DNA from 4 places in the Lysobacter sp. genome. Region 4 is predicted to be linked to each of the others. Evidence: predicted binding sites of a transcription regulator. Region 4 holds the regulator's gene; each other region holds the start of a gene.
The links. Region 4 encodes FliA, which starts transcription of late flagellar genes. Its sites were predicted from a motif close to TAAAGTTTNNCNNNCNNNGGCCGATAA; they were not measured.

Region 1 (4,899 bases), on a different contig from region 4:
GAAGTCCACGTCGCCCAGCGCGGCGGCGTTGGCGTCGACGATGTTGTTCACGCCGATGGTCTGGCCCGCGTTGGCGCCGACCTGGAACAGCGCGCCGGCGAAGGAACCGTCCAGCAGCTTGGTGCCGTTGAAGTTGGTCTGGTTGGCGACGCGGTCGATTTCGGCGACCAGCTGCGAGACTTCCGAGTTCAGCGCGTCACGGTCGGACTGCGAGTTGGTGGCGTTGGCCGACTGCACGGCCAGTTCGCGGATGCGCTGCAGGTTGTTGCCGATCTCGACCATCGCGCCTTCGGCGGTCTGGGCCAGCGAGATACCGTCGTTGGCGTTGCGCACGGCAACGTCGAGGCCGCGGATCTGGGTGCTGAAGCGTTCCGAGATGGCCAGGCCGGCGGCGTCGTCCTTGGCGCTGTTGATGCGCAGGCCCGACGAAAGGCGCTGGATGGTGGTCGCCAGGTTCGCGCTGTTGGTGCCCAGGTTGCGCTGGGCATTGAGCGACATGACGTTGCTGTTGATGACTTGTGCCATGGGTATGTTCTCCTCTCAATTCGCCTTGGTCGTCCGGATCAGCCCAGCAGGCTGAGCACGTTCTGCGGGACTGCGTTGGCCTGGGCGAGCATCGCGGTGCCGGCCTGCTGCAGGATCTGCGTGCGGGTCAGCTCGGCGGTTTCCTTGGCGTAGTCGGCGTCGCGGATACGGCTGCGCGAGGCGGACAGGTTTTCGGAGGTGCTCTGCAGGTTGGCGATGGTGGAGGTGAAGCGGTTCTGCACGGCACCCATGTCGGCGCGCGCGGAGTTCACCGAGGTCAGGGCGGCGTCGACGATCTCGAGCGCCTTCTGCGCACCGGTGAAGGTGGAGATGTCGATGTCGTCGGCGAAGCTGGAAGCCGCGGCCGAGGCGCTGGTCGTGGCGGCGGTCAGGCCCGTGCCGGCCACCGTGCCCCCGATCACCAGGTCCTTGTCGGCCTTGACCGAGGTCAGGGTCACGTCGGCGCCGCTGACGGTGGCGTAGACGCCCGTCTGGTCCAGCTTGTCGTTGATCGCCTGGGCCAGGGCCTTGGCGTTGTCGGCGGCCACGCCCGTGTCGTCCACGTCGGCGATGGTGGTGCCGTTGATGGTCAGGCCGCTGATGTCGGCCGCGGTGACGGTGCCGGTGACGGCGGCGGCGAACTTGACGTCACCCAGCGCGGCGGCGTTGGCGTCGACGATGTTGTTCACGCCGATGGTCTGGCCCGAGTTGGCGCCGACCTGGAACAGTGCGCCGGCAAACGAACCGTCCAGCAGCTTGGTGCCGTTGAAGTTGGTCTGGTTGGCGACGCGGTCGATTTCGGCGACCAGCTGCTCGACTTCGGCGTTCAGGGCGTCGCGGTCGGACTGCGAGTTGGTGGCGTTGGCCGACTGCACGGCCAGTTCGCGCACGCGCTGCAGGTTGTTGCCGATCTCGACCATCGCGCCTTCGGCGGTCTGGGCCAGCGAGATGCCGTCGTTGGCGTTGCGCACGGCAACGTCGAGGCCGCGGATCTGGGTGCTGAAGCGTTCCGAGATGGCCAGGCCGGCGGCGTCGTCCTTGGCGCTGTTGATGCGCAGGCCCGACGAGAGGCGCTGGATGGTGGTCGCCAGGCTCGCGCTGTTGGTACCCAGGTTGCGCTGGGCATTGAGCGACATGACGTTGCTGTTGATGACTTGTGCCATGGTGGGTCTCCGTAGGTTTCGGGCTCCGGCGCTTGGCCGGCCGGCTTACCGCAGAGGTTGGTCGGTGGAGCCGGCCCTTGCCGCTGCTGGTGTAAATAGCGGCGCCCCTGTTGAAACCTTTAGCTCCTGGTTGACAAGTCTTCGTGGATGGCGTGGACGTGTGACGTGATGCTCAGTCGGGCTTCCCAGCCCGGTCCCGGAGCCCGGGGCCGGGGCGAGCGCCGCTTCCTCTTTAGCTCTTGCTTCATTGCTGTCATCCCCGCGCAGGCGGGGATCCACCCTTGCGTGCTTCACTGCCTTCGAAAGGCGGAATCGCGACTAGATCCATGTTCGGCTCCGCCGAAGTAGAGCCGAGCTGCCTGCGCGGGAATGACGAGCCAAAACAGTCTTACGGTTTTCCCGAGTCCCGAGTCCCGAGTCCCGATCACACCAAATCGAACAGCGAACTCGACTGCAGCCGCATGAAGGCCTTTTGTGCGGCCTGCAACGCGGTGCTTTCGAGGGTGAAGCGGCTGATCGCCTCCGCGTAGTCCAGGTCGCGGATGCCGGACAGCGTGGTCTCCAGCGTTACCGACTGTGCCTCGCGCAGTTCGGCGGCGCTGTCCATCGCGGCGAGCTGCGCACCGCCGGTGGCGCGTCCGTCGATGAAGTGTTCCTGCGCGGTGGCGGCGTTGCGCAGCGACGCCTGCAGCTGGTTCTGCTGCGCGGCGCGCTGCTGCGGCGTGTCGTCGGGCAGTTCCAGCGCGGTGACCAGGTCGTCGAGCATGCCGAATACGTCCTGCGTCTGCGCCGGCCCGACGCTGAAGCTGTCGCCCGTGGCCGGCGCGCCGTCGATGCGCAGGGTGAGGCCGCCGACGCTGATGCCTTCGCCGCTTTCGTACGTGCCGGTGCCGACGACGGCGCCGCCTGCATCGCGCAGCTCATAGGCGTCCGGCGCGGTGAAGACCACGCTGTAGTTCTGCCCGTTCCAGCTGCCGGTGTTGCCGACGCCGAACTCCATCAGCACGCCGCTGCCCGTGTTGGCCGTGGCAGCCGAGCCGTCGACACGGCCATCGCCGGTGCGCACGCGCATGAACAGTTCGCTGCCGGGGATCGTGTCGGAGACAAAGTGGTCCGGTGCGATCTCGACCTGGCGCTGCGTCTGGTCGCCGGTGTAGCTGACGTCGCCGCCGCCGAGCACGAACGGCGCATGGCCGTCGTCGGTGCCGCCGAACAGGTAGCGGCCGCTGCCGTCCTGGCTGTTGGCCAGGCCGAGCAGTTCCTCGCGGATGACCTTGAGCTCGGCGGTGATGGCCTTCTTGTCCTCGCTCGACAGGCTGGCGTTGTTGGCCTGGATGGTGAGTTCGCGCACGCGCGCCAGGCGATCGCCGGCCTGCGCCAGCACGCTTTCCTGCAGGTTGAGCCGGTTGCCCAGCACGTTGGCGTTCTGACCGAAACGTTCCAGCTCCGCGGCGGAGCGATCCAGCGATACCGCCGTGCCGGCGGCGACCGGGTCGTCCTTCGCGGTGACCAGGCGCTTGCCGGTGGCCAGCTGTTGCTGCGTGTGCGAGAGGCTGGCCTGCTTGCCCAGCATGGTGCTCAGCGACTGCAGGTAGACGCCGCTGGTGGAAATGCGCGTGTTCATCGGCTCACCGCGCTGATGAGGGACTGGAACATGCTGTCGGCGGTGGAGATGACCTGCGCGGCGGCCTGGTAGGCCTGCTGGAAGCGGATCATGTTGGCCGCTTCCTCGTCGATGTTGACGCCGCTGATCGCATCGCGCGCGGACTGCGCCTGGTCGTGCAGGATCTGCTGCGCTTCGGCCGCGTAGTCGGCCTGGCGCGCGGCCGAACCGACCTTGGTGGTCAGGCCGCCCAGCGCGTTGTTGAGCGACACGGTGCCGTTGTTGAGCGCTTTCGCGTCGTCCAGGTTGGACAGCTTCAGTGCGTTGCCGTTGTCGCTGGAACCCGCGCCCGTGCGGCCGACGGCGAAGTGGTCGCCCGCGGCCGGCACGCCGTCGAGCGTGAGGCTCCAGCCGTTGGCGTTGATCGGCTGCCCCGGCGTATAGGTGAACGGACCGCTGCCGTTGACGGTGTACTGCGTGGCGTCGATGAACTCGATGTCGGCCGGCGTCAGCAGGTCGGCATTGGCGGCGTCGGTCACCTTGATGCCGCTGACCTTGCCGGTGCCGACGTTGTCCAGGTCGGCCTGCGCCTTCACCGGCGTCGCCGCGGCGATCCGGCTGGGGTCGTCGATGGCCACGCCGATGCCGCCGGCCGCGGCGGCCGTGGGCTGCAGCAGGAAGCGGTCGCCACTGGCCGGCGCACCGCCCACGACCAGCGCCACGCCGTTCACCACCAGCGGATCGGCGGCGGTGCCGGTGCCAGTGAGCGGAATGCTGGCGCCGGTGTCTGCGCGCGTGGCGCTCCACGCGGTGCCGTCGAACTTCAGCAGCACGTTCTGGCCGTCGAGTTTCGACAGATCGCCGACGCTGGCGGTGAGCGTGCCGGTGCCGGTGTTGCCGCTGTGGCCGTTGACCTTCGGTGCCGGCAGGCTGAAGAAGTCCGTGCCCATCTGGCCGTTGAGGTCCATGCCGGCGCGGTGCTGCTGGTTGAACGTCTCCGCCAGGCCCACCGCGATGCGGCCGAGTTCGGCCTGCGCCGGATCGAGCACGTCGCTGCGGAAATCCATCAGGCCGCCGATCTTGCCGCCCAGCGAAGTCTGGTTGAGCTGGATCTGCTGGCCATTGGCGTCCAGCGCCAGCTGCAGGCGCTCGGGCCGGTACGGGTCGGTAACGGTGGTGAGCTTGGCCGACGTGTTGCCGACCACCATCGCCTGGCCGCCGGCGGTGAACACGTTGAGCGACCCATCGCCCTGCGCGACGGCCGTGCCGCCGGTGAAGCCGACCAGCTCGGACACCAGGCGGTCGCGCTGGTCGAGCAGGTCGTTGGAAACGTGGTTCGGATTGGACGAGATCTCGCCGTTGAGGCGCGCGATTTCGGCGCCCAGGCGGTTCACTTCCTCGGCGGCGCTGCGCAGGCCGCTGTTGACCTCGTTGTCCAGCGAATCGAGCTGGCCGCTGAGCTGCTTGAAGCGGTTGGCCAGCGCGTTGGCGTCGGACAGCACTTCCTCGCGCGCGGCCGATGACGAGGCGTTGCTGCTCAGGCCGGTGGTCGCGTCGAAGAAGTTGGACCACACGCCGGACAGGCCGGTGGCCGAATCGGACATCAGG
Region 2 (4,899 bases), on a different contig from region 4:
CGCAGCAGGCGGCCCGCTTCATCGTGGCTGTCCACGACGATGCGCTGGTCGATGCGGCCCACGGCGATGCCTTCGGCCACTTCGGTGGCGCGCACCAGCGGACGGGAGATCGCGCGGGCCAGCAGTACGCCAAGCGCCGTGCCCAGCAGCACCAGCACGATGATGCCGACGATCATGTGCAGTTGGGTGCGGTGATAATCGGCTTCGGACTGGGTGACCATGGCGTCGAGCGCCTTGGCGTTGTAGGCGGTGAGCGTCGCCAGAGCCTCGAAGAGCTCGCGGCGGGCCGGACGGGATTCGTCCGCCGAAATGCGCTGTGCCTCGGTGAAGTCGTCGGCGGCGATGGCGGCCATCATGCGCTGGTGCGCGCCGAAATAGCCTTCCAGGCCTGCCTTCACACCGTCGTAGAGCTTGCGCTCCTCCGGGCTCGAGATCAGCTTCTCGTATGCGCTCGTCGTGGCACCGAGCTCGGTTTCGACGGCCTCCATGCGCTTGCGGTAATCCGCCAGCTGTTCGAGGTTGCCCTTGAACTGGAGCTGCGAGATCTCGAAGGTGCGGTACTCGCCCAACTGCCCGCGCATGCCGAGCAGGTGGCGCACCGAAGGTACCCAGTTGCGGTTGATGTCGGTGATCTGGTCGTTTCGGGCGCTCAGCTGGATCATCGCGTAGCCGCCCAGCAGCATGGACAGCACGATGACCGCGGCGAATGCGACCGCGAGCTTGCGGGCGATGGATAGGTTCTTGAATCCGGACATGGGACGAGACTCTTTGGCGGCACGGGCGGAATGTTTCAGTCGTGTTAACGGCGACGCCAGAGTCAGCTAAAGCAGAATTTCCTGAACGAGAATTCAGAAAATCCGCTGGAAATGCAGGTGGTTCTCATTGCTTCACGACGGTATGGCGTTTGCAGTAGCGATCGCAGCGAACGTACCGATGCATTCCGACGGCGCTCCGACGCGACGGCTTCGACGATCGCCGGATGATCTCGCTCGTCATCGGCATCGCATCCACGCTGGCCCTGTCATGGGTGACGTTCATGCTGGTGCGCCGGGGACAACAGTGGATCGGTTGCGGCCATGGCCGACACTGGGTCGCGATGACCGCTGTGGTCGGTGTATGCCAGTGGCCGGCCCACTACTGGATCGGCAATCCGATCATTTCACCCATCGCCGTCGCCGTCCTTTATCTGTTGTCGCTGATCGGGTTGGCGCCGGACGAAACGGTGTTGACGACGGAAGTGTCGGCGCTCTCGTGCTGGTTCCAGCGCGGCCTCGTCGCGGCGACCGCCGGCACGCTGGGCGGCATGGCGATCTGGGCGGCGCTGATGTGTCGCGATCTGGCGCTGTGACGATGCACGTGAAGGCGACCTTGCCGCACGTGGCGGCAACCGGCATCACGTCGTTGCAAGCCGTGAGGCGCTTCAAGTTCTGAACGGGCGGGCCGATACGTGGGCAGGCGAGGGCATGGCCATCGTCGAACCCTTCCCCAGCGGTCGATCCATGAACGGCTCCTTCCAGCTCTCCCGGTTCTTCGCCGACCTTTCCGTTCGCCGCAAGCTCATCGTCCTGACCGCCCTCGTTGCCGTCGGTATCGTCGCACTGGCAGTCGTGGCGGCACGCATCCAGTACCTGGACCTGTACGAGACGCGCAAGGCCGCGCTCAAGGCGCAGGTCGAACTGACCATGGGCGTGCTCGACCAGTACCACGCGCTGGAGACATCCGGCCGCCTGGATACCGCCGACGCGCAGAAGGCCGCGCTGAAGGCAGTCGAATCGATGCGCGCCAGCGGACATGCCGAGCCGTTCTACATCCACGACGCGGCCCCGGTGATGCTGATGCACCCGACCGATCCCGCATCCGTGGGCAGGAACGTCGGCGACGTGCGCAGCCCGGACGGCGTGGCCGTCTACCGCGAGAGCGTCGCGGCGGCGCGTGACGGCGACGGCTTCACCACTTACGACTGGCGCAAGGCGGCCGGTGAGCGTGCAGTGACGCGCGTGACGTACAGCCGGGCCTACTCACCGTGGGGCTGGGTGGTCGCCTCCGGCGTGTACATGGATGAGGTGCAGATGCAGGCGCTGGCCTTCACCTGGGTGATGACCGCCACCGGCGGCGCGCTGGTGCTGGTGGTGGCGCTGCTCAGCTGGGTCATCGGCAACGGCATCGTGCTGCCGCTGGGTCGCGCCACGGCCGTCGCCGAAGCCATCGCCGAAGGCTCGCTGGGCAACCGCGTCGACGCGCATTCGCACGACGAGCCCGGCCGTCTGCTGGCGAGCATGGGCCGAATGCAGACGCGATTGCAGGCGGTGCTCGACGCACAGGCCGAGATGGCCACGCGCCACGAAGAGGGCCAGCTGCGTTTCCGCATGGACGCCGAAGCGTTCCCCGGCGCGTTCGGCCGCATGGTTGCCGAGACCAACGCGCTGGTCGCGCAGCACATCGAGGACCAGATGCGCCTGGTCGACACCATGCGCCACTACGCGGTGGGTGACCTGTCGGTGGACATGGCGCGCCTTCCGGGCGAAAAGGCGATGCTGACGCAGGCCATGGACACCACCAAGGCCAACCTGCAGGCTATCAACGGCGAGATCAAGCGCCTGGCCCGTGCCGCTGCCGCCGGCGACTTCACTCAGCGCGGCGATGCGACGCGCTTCCAGCACGACTTCCGCACGATGGTCGAAGGCCTCAACGACATGATGCAGGTGAGCGACGCCAACCTGGCGGCGCTCTCGCGGCTGCTGCAGGCGGTGGCCGACGGCGACCTCACCGCGCGCCTCACCGGCCAGTTCGACGGTGTGTTCGCGCGCATGCGCGACGATGCCAACGCCACCGTCGATCGCCTCACCCAGATCGTCTCCGGCATCCAGCAGGCCTCGCGCGCCATCGACGGCGCAGCCGGACGCATCGCCACCGGCAATGCCGACCTGTCCAGCCGCACCGAGCAGCAGGCCGCCAGCCTGGAGGAAACCGCGGCCTCGCTGGAGGAGCTCACCTCGACCGTGCGGCATAACGCCGACTCGGCCGGCCGTGCGACGGACCTGGCCTCGGGCGCGGCCACCGTGGCCACGAAAGGTGGGGAGGTGGTCGATCGCGTCGTCGAGAAGATGCGCGCCATCGAAACCTCCTCGCAGCGCATCGCCGAGATCACCGGCGTGATCGACGGCATCGCGTTCCAGACCAATATTCTTGCGCTCAACGCCGCGGTCGAGGCCGCCCGTGCCGGCGAGCAGGGCCGCGGCTTCGCGGTCGTGGCCGCCGAAGTGCGCGCCCTGTCGCAACGCTCGGCCACTGCCGCCAAAGAGATCAAGGGCATCGTCGACGCGTCCATGCAGGCCGTGGCCGAAGGATCGTCGCTGGTCAACCAGGCGGGCAGCACCATGGCGGACGTCGTCGCCTCGGTGAAGCGCGTGAGCGAACTGATCGCCGAGATCTCCGCGGCTTCGCGCGAGCAGTCGTCCGGCATCGAGCAGGTCAGCCAGGCGGTGACCCAGATGGACGAGACCACCCAGCAGAACACCGCGCTGGTGGAAGAGGCGACTGGCGCCGCGCAGGCGCTGGAACAGCAGGCGCGTGCCCTGGTGGATTCGGTGCTGATGTTCCGCATCGCACACCAGCACGGTGCCGCGAAGGCGGCCTGAACCGCACATGGCTTGACCGGCCAATGGCCGGTCGGAAACGCAAGGTTCTTCGAGTGCCTCGGCCGCCCCATGCTCCCTGGCGGCCGTACGAATCCCGCTCAGCCCACGGCACGCCGTGCTTCTGCGGCGTCGGTCACGGTGAAGTCGATGATCACCACGCCCTGTTCGCGCTGCTTGTACTCGACGATCACGCCATTCGCATAGCGCTGCTCGATCTGCCGCAGCAGCGGAATCGGGTCATGGTCGTTGAAAAAGCGCATCGTCTCGCCCGGGACCAGCGCGTCCAGCGCGCCGAAGATCGCCGCATGACGGAAACGCTTGCCGATGCCGCGCGCATCGAAGGGATACATGCTCATAGCCGCCTCTGCACAGTTGGGGTGCGCTATTGCGGCATTTCCCCCGGCCGGCGGACCTTGACCCAGGTCAAGCCGGCGCGTTCACGGCAGCGGTGTCACCAGGTGACGTGGAAGAGCGCCTTGGCCACCATCACGATGGCCACGACGTGGGCGAACACGCTCAGGTGCAGGCGGCGCGACGTCGGGCCGTTGAGGCGTCCCAGCCGGCGCATCCGCATCGCTAACAGGAAGTGCCCGAACACGCTGGTCGCCAGCACGATCTTGATCAGCAGCAGCGTGCCGAACGCACTGTCCAGCGGACGGGCCAGCAGCGCGCGGTAGTGCCAGGCCAGGGCGATGCCCGCGCCATACAGCAGCAACAGGACCCCGGGCATCAGCCGCCGCACGCGATGGCCGACGGCACGCTCGACCTCGAGCATCGCGCGGCGCGGCACCTTCGACTGGATCGGGTGCAATACCAGCACCTCGAAGAACACCGTGCCGATGAACACGAACGCGCACAGCAGGTGGATCGTCAGGACCAGGTAGTAGGGCATCGCGGGTATCCTCATCGCGCCGCGGAGCCCGTGCGCCGGGAGGGAAACGCGACGGGCGCCGCGCACGCGACGACGACAGCATCGTCGCCAGCACGAAGACCCCGCATGATCCAGGTCAAGCAGATGGCACCGGCCCTCGTCGCACCGGCAAGGTGAACGCGCACCGCGGCGGCTCTCCTCATCGCACCCGCACGCGGTGCCGCTGCCCTTGACCAAGGTCAAGGCGACGAAGGCTTACGTGGGTAGGCTGCGGCGCCATGGCCAATTCGACCATCCTGTTCGATCCGGAACTGCTGAGCCGCTACGACCGGCCCGGCCCGCGCTACACGTCCTATCCGACCGCCCCCCAGTTCCGCCCCGATTTCGGCG
Region 3 (4,899 bases), on a different contig from region 4:
GGGGAAACGTGCCGGGGGCACGCAATGTGGACCGGGATCGGAATGGCGGTCGCCTTCACGGCGGCCCTGGCATCGTCGGTGGCGCCGTCCAGCGCGTGGAAGACGACCGCGCCGCCGGGCAATGACGCGCAGTGGCGATGCGCCAACCACGCCCGCAACGAATGGCGCGTGCAGACCGACGCGCGCGGTGGCCTTCTGTTTGCCGCGCCGCCCGCACGGCGTCCGGAGTTCTCGCTGCGCCTGCCCGGCGGTGGCCGGCTGGTCGGCATCGACAAGGGCGAGTTCGGCGGTTCGGTGGACTGGGTGTCCGATTCGGGCAGGGAGCGGCTGCAGTTGCTGCAGACCAACCCGGTCGCGTTCACCCAGTACCAGGGCGATGTGTACATCGCCTCAGGCCTGTCCCACCTAGGCGACGAGTACGGCGAGGTGTACCGCATGCACCGGCTCGCGCCGACGCGCTGGCAGATCGACAAGGTGCTCGACATCGACGAGGCGCCCACCGCGGCGCTGGCCGAATCGGAGGTGTGGACGCTGGTGACCACGCACGGCGTGATGCGCGTGGACCTGCGTTCGTTCACCGCCACGCGCATGCACGTCAACGCGCGCTGGGGCAGCGTGTATCCGAATTCCGTCGTGCACCGCCAGGGCCGCTGGTACATCGGCGCGCGCGGCGCGGTGATGCGGCTTTCGCCAAGCGGCGACGCCTATCGAGAGGAATGGATGGTCCCGCCGGACTGCGCCGCGGCGACGGCCGACTTCTGCCGCTGCCGGGAGTAAGGCGCGTCAGCCCTGCGCCGGCTCGTCCGCGTTCGCGGCCCCGGCGATGCGCACCGGTTCCACCGGCGGCGAACCGGGTGCCGGCGCGCGCGGGCTCGGCAGGGTGTCGACCGGCGTCTCCTCGTTTTCCGCATTGAGCACCACGATGCTGATGCGGCGGTTGATCGCCGCGCGCGGATCCTGCTTGTCGAAGGGCACCGACGCGGCCAGTCCCACCACGCGCGAGATCTGTTCCTCCGCGAGCCCGCCCTCGACCAGTGCGCGCCGCGCCGCGTTGGCGCGTTCGGCCGACAGTTCCCAGTTACCGTAGCCGCCGGCGGAGTGGTACGGGATCTCGTCGGTGTGCCCGCTCAGCGCGACGCGATGGTGGCCGTCGTTGAGCAGCCCGCCCAGCTCGCCCAGGATCGCGTGCGCATAGTCCTTCAGGCGCGCACTGGCCAGGTCGAACATCGGCCGGTTCTGGCGGTCGACGATCTGGATGCGCAGGCCTTCGCGGGTGAGGTCGATCAGCAGCTGATCCTTGAATGGCGCCAGCGCCTGGCTGCGCTCCATGGCTTCCTCCAGCGCGCGCTTGAGCGCGTCAAGCCGGCGCTTCTCCTCCGCCTGCGCGGCCGCCTTGGCGGCCTCCTTCGAGATCCGCATCGGCTCGCGCGCGCCGAACTCGGCGCCATGCCCGCCCGCCACCGCGACGGCGCTGGTGGTGGGGATCAACCGATCCGCGGCGCCACCGGGTCCGTTCGCGCCCGGCGCTGGCTTGAGCGACTGGCCCACCACTGCGCTGGGGTTCTTGAAGTACTCGGAGATCGCGGCACGCTGCTGCTTGTCGGTGATGCCGACCAGCCACATCACCAGGAAGAACGCCATCATCGCGGTGACGAAGTCCGCATACGCGACCTTCCACGCGCCACCATGATGCCCGCCCGCGACACGGCGGATCGGTCGCAGGATGATGACCGGACGGTCGCCGTCGGCGGCCATCAGCGCTTGCTCCGCAGGTGCGCGTCCAGGTCGGCGAACGCCGGGCGCATGTCGGAGAACAGCAGCTTGCGGGCGAACTCCACCGCCACGCTCGGCGCATAGCCGCGCACGCTGGACACCAGCGCCATCTTGATCACTTCGAATGCCTTGGCTTCTTCCTGCGCATGGTGGTGCATGGCTGAGGCCAGCGGGCCGATGAAACCGTAGCCCAGCAGGATGCCCAGGAAGGTGCCGACCAGCGCCGCGGCGACGTGGTGGCCGATTTCCGCCGCCTCACCGCCGATCGAGGCCATGGTGATGACGATGCCCAGCACCGCCGCGACGATGCCGAAGCCCGGCAGCGAGTCGGCGAGCACCTGCAGCGCGTGCGCGGGTTCGGCGGCTTCCTTGCTGTGCGTTTCCAGCTCGATGTCGAGCACCTGTTCCAGCTCGTGCGGCGCGAAGTTGCCGCTGACCATCAGGCGCAGGCAGTCGGTGGTGAACTCCAGCAGTCGCTTGTCGGCCATCAGCTTGGGATAGCGCGAGAACAGCTCGCTGGACGCCGGATCGTCGACGTCGCGCTCGATGCCCATCAGCCCCTCGCGACGCGCCTTCTGCAGCACGTCGTAGAGCATGGCGAGGATGTCGACGTAATCGCTCTTCTTGTAGTGCGAGCCCTTGAGCAGGCGCGGAATGCCCGAGGCGACCGCCATCACCACCTTCTTCGGATTGGCCGCTAGGAACGCGCCCACGGCGGCGCCGCCGATGATGAGCAGCTCATAGGGCTGCCACAGCGCGCCCAGCTTGCCGTGCGACAGCACGAAACCGCCCAGCACGCTGCCGAGCACGACGATGAAACCGATGATGATGAACATGAAGAGGCCCCGAATTGCATCCGGGTTAACGGCGTGCGAGGGTCAACATTGAGGTGGCAATGGCAGCGATGCGATGGCGTTCACACCGCGCGTGAAGACGCCATGCCGCGACGCTGCGCAGCGCGACTCAACCCTCGATCGCGTCGCCGAAGGCCAGTGCGCTGGCCTTGCTGTCGCCCACCAGCGCACCGCGCATGCGCTCTTCGGTAAGCGGACGCACGGCCCAGTTCACCACGACGCCCTGCGCGCCCGGATGGATCATCGCGATGGCGAGGAAATACGAGCGGTCCTCGCTCACGCAGTACCAGAACGCGTCGGCCGGTTCGTCCTCGACGCCATCGTCCGCCAGCATGGGCGAGCGGCAGATCTTCACCACGCGCAGCTGCGCGCCGCTGACGGTGCCGTGCGGGGTGTCGAACTCGAGCGCGCGGAAGCTCGCCTGCAAGGCCTGTTCCAGCCGCTGCCGGCTGCGACGCTGCGCGACGATGCCGACGACGATCACCACCAGGAAGACCCCGAGCATCAGCTGATCCATGCCAATCCTCCCCTCACCTGCCAACCTCCATCACGTTTTCGGCACCCACCCGCCGTCCTGAACCTGCCGCTCACTGCCCGGCGGGCGCAGGCAGCAGAGGCTGCAGCAGTTCCATCGTGCGCGCCAGCGCACCACGTCCGGTTTCCACGAGCGCGCGGCCAGCGGTGGTCATGCGTTCACGTGCCTGCGCGTCGGCCAGCAGTTCGGCTAGCGCCCCGCGCACGCCGTCGGCATCGGGCACCACGCGCAGCGCGCCCGCATCTTCCAGGCGCTGTGCGATCTCGACGAAATTGTGCAGGTGCGGCCCGGTGACGATGGCCGTGCCGGTGGCCGCGGGTTCCAGCAGGTTGTGCCCACCGATGGCCTGCAGGCTGCCTCCGACGAAGGCCACGTCCGCGCAGGCGTAGAAGCTCATCAGCTCGCCCAGCGTGTCGACCACGAACACCGCATCGCCCGCGCCGGGCCACTGCTGGCGCGAACGCGTCGAGACGCTCCACCCGGCCGCGCGCGCGGCGTCGGCGACGATGCGGAAGCGCTCGGGGTGGCGCGGCGCCCACAGCAGCAGCAGGTCCGGAAACTGCGCGCGCAGGCGACGGTGGATGGCGATCACCGCCGGCTCCTCGTCCTCATGCGTGCTCGCGGCGATCCACACCGGCCTCGCCCCCGCACAGCGGCGGCACTGCGCGGCGAATTCGGCCAGGTGATCGGGCACGGCGACGTCGAACTTCAGGTTGCCCACTTCCAGCACCTGCTCCGGCCGCGCGCCCAGGCGGATGAAGCGCTCGCCATCGGCATGCGACTGCGCGGCGACCGTGCGCACGGTGCGCAGCGCGCGGGCGACCAACGGCGCCAGCACGCGGTAGCCGCGCAGCGAGCGCTCCGACAGGCGTGCGTTGAGGATCACCGCCGGGATGCCGTGGTCGCGGCAGCCGAACAACAGGCTGGGCCACAGCTCGGTTTCCATGATCAGCGCGGCGTGCGGACGGAAGTGCGCGAGGAAACGCGCGACCGCACCGGGCAGGTCGTAGGGTACGTACACATGCTCGACCGCATCGCCCCATGCCGCGTGCACGCGTTCGGAGCCAGTGGGGGTGATGGTGGTGACCAGCAGGCGCAGGTCCGGCCGCGCGCGGCGCAATGCGTTGACCAGCGGCACCGCGGCATTGACCTCGCCCACCGACACCGCGTGCACCCACAGCGTGCGCATCGGCGGACGATCGCCGTACAGCGCGTAGCGTTCCTGCCAGCGCTGGAAATACGCGGGCTGGCGCAGCCCGCGCCAGATGAGGTGGTAGACCGTGATGGGCGCCAACAGATAGAGGGCGACCGAATACAGGCCGCGCAGGAGGCGCTCGATGGGGTCTGTCGGCATCGCGCCTAGGATAACGAAGCGTGTGTGCGTGAGGCGAAGGCAAATACGTCACGGCCGCTTGCGGTCTACTGCCCCGCAACGCGCAGGCCCTAGAATCGCGCCATGTCCAAGGCTGTCGAATCCCCCACTTCCCCGCCCCCACCGCCGCTTGGACCGCGCCACTGGCCGATGTGGCTGGCGCTCGGTGTCATGTGCCTGGGCGCGCGCCTGCCGTGGTCGTTGCAGCGCGGCCTGGGTCGCGCCATCGGCGCGGTGGCGCTGCGCATCGCCGGTACGCGCCGCCGCGCCGCGGAGATCAACCTGGCGCTGTGCTTCCCCGAGAAGACGCCGGCGGAGCGTGAGCAATTGCTGCGCGAGAGCTTCCACGACCTGGGCGTGGGCTT
Region 4 (4,899 bases):
GGTGCTGAGCAAGCTGGACGAGACCGGCCGCTTCGGCAACGCCCTGTCGGTGGCGGTGGACCACGCCCTGCCGATCACCTGGGTGACCGATGGCCAGGACGTCCCGGAGGACCTGCATAGGGCCAGTGCAGCCAATCTCGTACTTCGCCTTGAAGATTTGCGCCGAGCGGCCGATATGCCCTGCAACCCGGAGTTGAACCATGCCGTCGCGTGAGTACGCCAAGCTGACCAAGACCTTCCCGCTGTCGGCCACCCGCAGCGAGCCGCTCGGCCCTGTGCGCACCATCGCGGTGACCGGCGGCAAGGGCGGCGTGGGCAAGACCAACGTCTCGGCCAACCTGGCTGTGGCGCTGGCGGGCATGGGCAAGCGCACGCTGCTGCTGGACGCCGACCTGGGCCTGGCCAACATCGACGTGATCCTGGGCTTGAACCCCACCTTTACGCTGGCCGACCTGGTGGCCGGCCGCTGCTCGCTGGACGACGTCATCGTCGAAGGCCCGAACGGCGTGCTGGTCGTCCCGGCCGCTTCCGGCCGCCGGCACATGGCCGAGCTGGCCCCGGCCGAGCATGTCGGCCTGGTCAACGTGTTCTCCGAACTGGAACGCGAGCTGGACATCATGGTGGTCGATACCGCCGCCGGCATCACCGACGGCGTGCTGACCTTCTGCCAGGCCGCGCAGGACACCGTGGTGGTGGTCTGTGACGAACCGGCCTCGATCACCGACGCCTACGCACTGATCAAGGTGCTGTCGCGCGAGCGCGGCGTGGACCGCATCCAGGTGGTGGCCAACATGGTGCGCGACCCCAACGAGGGCCGCGTGCTGTACGAAAAGCTGACCCGCGTGTGCGAGAAGTTCCTCGCCGATGTCTCGCTGAACTACCTGGGCTGCGTGCCGCAGGACGACTGGCTGCGCCTGTCGGTGCAGCGCCAGCAACCGGTGGTGAAGGCCTACCCGTCCAGCCCGGCCGCGCTGGCGATCACCGAGATCGCGCGCCGCACCGCACGCTGGCAGGCGCCGACCGAACCGCGTGGCGGCGTCGAGTTCTTCCTCGAGCGCATTCTCAAGCAGCGCGGGGTGGCCGCATGAAAGGCGCAGCCCAGTACCGGGAGGTCCAGCGCTCGGCGGCCAACGAGGTCATCTCCCAGCACTCGGACCTGGTGCGGCGCATCGCCCACCACCTGGCCGCACGCCTGCCGGCGAGCGTGGAGGTGGACGACCTGATCCAGGCCGGCATGATGGGGCTGATCGAAGCGTCGCGCAGCTACGACGCCGACCAGGGCGCCTCGTTCGAGACCTACGCCTCGATCCGCATCCGCGGTTCGATGATCGACGAGATCCGCCGTGGCGACTGGGTGCCGCGCTCGGTGCACCGCCGCTATCGCGACGTGGTGGCCGCCACGCGCGAGGTCGAGCAGCGCACCGGTCGTGCCGCCAGCGCGCAGGAAGTGGCCGGCGCGATGAACGTGCCGCTGGACGAATACCACCGCATGCTCGAGGACGCCGCGCGCGGCCAGCTGATCAGCCTGGAAGCGCACCTGGACGAACACGACGGCGAACCGCACCTGGCGCGCCACGCCGGCACCTCGCCTGCGCGCGAGTTCGAGCAGGTCGCGTTCCGCGAAGCGCTCGGCGACGCCATCGGCGGCCTGCCCGAGCGCGAGCAGCTGGTGCTGTCGCTGTACTACGAGCAGGAACTGAACCTGCGCGAGATCGGCGCCGTGCTCAACGTCAGCGAATCGCGCGTGTGCCAGATCCACGGCCAGGCGATGTTGCGACTGCGCTCCCGCCTGGGCGAATGGCGCGGGGCCAACGACAGCGATGACGACGATGGCTACTGACTGATTTTGCTTTTGCTCCTCCCCCTGCTTGCAGGGGGAGGTTGGGAGGAGGTACGCGGCGCGCAGGCGCCGGTCACAAGGCACTCCTCCCCAGCCCTCCCCTGCAGGCAGGGGAGGGAGTCCAACCTCCTGATCCATTCTTCGCACCAGAGCCAGCCCACATGGACAAGAACATCCGCATCCTCATCGTCGACGACTTCTCGACCATGCGTCGCATCGTCAAGAACCTGCTCAACGACCTGGGCTTTCACAACACCGCCGAGGCCGACGACGGCAGCACCGCGCTGATCGAACTGAAGAAGGCGCCGTACGACCTGGTGGTCACCGACTGGAACATGCCCGGCATGGCCGGCATCGACCTGCTCAAGGCCATCCGCGCCGATGCGTCGCTGGCGAAGATCCCGGTGCTCATGGTCACCGCCGAAGCCAAGCGCGAGCAGATCATCGAAGCCGCGCAGGCCGGCGTGAACGGCTACGTGATCAAGCCGTTCACCGCGGCCACGCTGGAAGACAAGCTCACCAAGGTGTTCGAGCGCCTGGGAGCGGCCGCGTGATCGACGTTCCTGCACCGCAGGACCGGCAGGCCGTGATCGCCCGTCTGCATGCGGCGCTGTGGGCGCTGGAGCACGACGATCTGGCTGGCTGGCGCAGCAACGTCGACGCGCTGATCCAGTGGCGCAGCCAGCCGCTGGTGCAGGGCCTGGCGAAGCTGGCGCGCGAACTGGAAGGCGCGCTGGGCAACGGCGACATCGCCTCCACCGGCTCGCTGCCGGAAGCCTGCGCGCGGCTCGAGCACGTCGTGCAGGTGAGCGAGGACGCCAGCCACCGCACGCTGGACCTGATCCAGGAATGCGCCACGCTGCTGGGCACCCTGCCCGACGCCGCCGCCGAGGAACAGGCCGCCACCATCGCCGCGATCCGCAGCCGCATGTCGGAGATGACCGCCGCGCAGGGCTACCAGGACCTCACCGGGCAGATCATCCGCCGCGTGGTGGACCTGGTCCGCGCCGTGCACGCCGGCCTGGGCGAAGTGGCCGACACCGGCACGCAGCCGCTACACCTCAACAACAACCGCGGCTACGGCCCGTCCGTGGCCGGCGTCGATCCGGCACCGGCGACGCAGGACGACGCGAACGAACTGCTGTCGTCACTCGGGCTTTGACGCGGGAGCTTTGACGCCGATGGCTCGACACAGAAACACGCTGATGAACACGGACAAAGCGAATGCGTCTGCGATACGGCAACGCGGCGCGAGCCTGTTGGCACGCACCAACTGTGTCCCTCTGCGTGCCTCCGCGTCGAAGAAGGCTTCTGCAAGGGTTTAACGACATCCATGAGCGCCATCGCCAACGACATCGCCGCCGACTTCCTGATCGAGGCGCGCGAGATCCTCGACCAGCTCGGTGAGCAGATGGTCGCGCTGGAACACGCGCCGACCGATCGCGACTGCCTCAACACGGTGTTCCGCGGCTTCCACACCATCAAGGGCGGCGCGGGCTTCCTCGACTTCGCGCCGATGGTGGAGATCTGCCACGCGGTGGAAGACCGCCTCAACGTCGCGCGCGACGGCACCGTGCCGATGGACGCGGCCGCGTTCGACGGCGCGCAGCAGGCCGTGGACCTGGTGATCGACATGCTCGACTGCGTGGCCAACGGCGAGGAACTCCCGCACGCGCCGGCGTCGCTGCTGAAGTCGCTGCGCGACGGCGCCAAGGGTTTCGTGACGCAGATGCCGACGTTGTCGTCGGGGTCCAGCGCGCCGGCCGCCTCGCAACCACCGAAAGCCCCACCGCCTCCCAACCCGCGAGCAGGGGGAGCAGCAAAAGGCGCGAACGCCCCGGAAGCAGCGGACGCCACCGTGCGCGTGGACGTGCGCCGGCTGGACGCGATGGTCGACCTGGTCGGCGAACTGGTGCTGGCACGCAACCGCCTCAAGACGATCCGCCCGCGCCTGCGCGACGAGGACCTGGACCGCGCGGTGACCGCGCTGGACGTGGCCACCTCGCGCCTGCAGTCGGCGGTGATGATGGTGCGCATGCAGCCGGTCGGCCGCGTGTTCGCACGATTCCCGAAGCTGGCGCGCGACGTCGCGCGCCAAGTGTCGAAGTCGGTCGAGTTGGAGATCATCGGCGCCGAGACCGAACTGGACCGCAACCTGGTCGAAGCGCTGGCCGATCCGCTGGTGCACCTGGTGCGCAACGCCATCGACCACGGCATCGAATCGCCCGCCGCGCGCCGCGCCGCCGGCAAGTCCGAACAGGGCACCGTGCGCCTTTCCGCGCAGCAGGAAGGCGACCACGTCTCCATCGAGGTCAGCGACGACGGCGCCGGCATCGATCCGGAGAAGATCCGCCGCAGCGCGGTCAACAAGGGCGTCATCGACAGCGACGCGGCCGCGCGCCTGTCGGCCGACGAATGCCTGCACCTGATCTTCGCGCCGGGCTTTTCCACGCGCACCGAGGTCAGCGACCTGTCCGGCCGCGGCGTCGGCATGGACGTGGTGCAGTCGAAGATCCGCGAACTGTCCGGACAGGTGCAGATCCAGTCCGAGGTCGGCCGTGGTTCGCGCTTCATCATTCGCGTGCCGCTGACGCTGGCGATCCTGCCGACGCTGCTGATCGAACTGGACGACGACGTGTACGCACTGCCACTGGTGCGCGTGGTCGAGGTGCTGGCGCACGAGCGCGTCGAAGCGCTGTGGGTCGACGGCCAGAGCATGCTGGACCTGCGCGACGAACCGCTGCCGCTGATCGACCTGCGCACCTGGCTGGGCCTGCCGCCGATTGCCGGCGCGGCCACCACCTGCGTGGTGCTGCAGTCGGGCGAACAACGCTTCTGCCTCACCGTCGACCGCGTGCGCGGTCGTGAGGAAGTCGTCATCAAGGCGCTGCCGCGCACGCTGCGCGGACTGGCCGGATACGCCGGCGCCAGCCTGGTCGGCGACGGCCGCATGGCGCTGATCCTGGATGTCGATGCACTGCTCAGAACCGGACTGCGGGGCTCAAGTCCCGCGGCGAGGGACCGTTAAGACTGACGACCGAACAAAAAGAAACGAAGCC

Region 1: VFE83_RS01690 (flagellin) is a predicted target of FliA. The motif match lies at 1,784-1,810, and genes of this name have one in related genera.
Region 2: VFE83_RS07265 (methyl-accepting chemotaxis protein) is a predicted target of FliA. The motif match lies at 1,421-1,447, and genes of this name have one in related genera.
Region 3: motA (flagellar motor stator protein MotA) is a predicted target of FliA. The motif match lies at 2,635-2,661, and genes of this name have one in related genera.

The regions. Positions count from the first base shown of each region.
Region 1 covers NZ_DASRTS010000009.1:20,868-25,766, reverse strand. The annotation lists gene VFE83_RS01695 (flagellin) at 1-525, opposite strand, end outside; gene VFE83_RS01690 (flagellin) at 564-1,688, opposite strand; gene flgL (flagellar hook-associated protein FlgL) at 2,113-3,312, opposite strand; gene flgK (flagellar hook-associated protein FlgK) at 3,309-4,899, opposite strand, start outside.
Region 2 covers NZ_DASRTS010000027.1:170,476-175,374, reverse strand. The annotation lists gene VFE83_RS07275 (methyl-accepting chemotaxis protein) at 1-755, opposite strand, end outside; gene VFE83_RS07270 (hypothetical protein) at 980-1,348, shown strand; gene VFE83_RS07265 (methyl-accepting chemotaxis protein) at 1,500-3,638, shown strand; gene VFE83_RS07260 (DUF2249 domain-containing protein) at 3,737-3,994, opposite strand; gene VFE83_RS07255 (hypothetical protein) at 4,090-4,530, opposite strand; gene hemN (oxygen-independent coproporphyrinogen III oxidase) at 4,788-4,899, shown strand, end outside.
Region 3 covers NZ_DASRTS010000029.1:44,124-49,022, reverse strand. The annotation lists gene VFE83_RS07835 (hypothetical protein) at 43-777, shown strand; gene motB (flagellar motor protein MotB) at 784-1,755, opposite strand; gene motA (flagellar motor stator protein MotA) at 1,755-2,609, opposite strand; gene VFE83_RS07820 (hypothetical protein) at 2,737-3,144, opposite strand; gene waaA (lipid IV(A) 3-deoxy-D-manno-octulosonic acid transferase) at 3,215-4,516, opposite strand; gene lpxL (LpxL/LpxP family Kdo(2)-lipid IV(A) lauroyl/palmitoleoyl acyltransferase) at 4,619-4,899, shown strand, end outside.
Region 4 covers NZ_DASRTS010000050.1:2,073-6,971, reverse strand. The annotation lists partial or broken gene VFE83_RS13925 (flagellar biosynthesis protein FlhF) at 1-214, shown strand, start outside; gene VFE83_RS13920 (MinD/ParA family ATP-binding protein) at 201-1,088, shown strand; gene VFE83_RS13915 (RNA polymerase sigma factor FliA) at 1,085-1,840, shown strand; gene cheY (chemotaxis response regulator CheY) at 2,002-2,394, shown strand; gene VFE83_RS13905 (protein phosphatase CheZ) at 2,391-3,002, shown strand; gene VFE83_RS13900 (chemotaxis protein CheA) at 3,174-4,868, shown strand.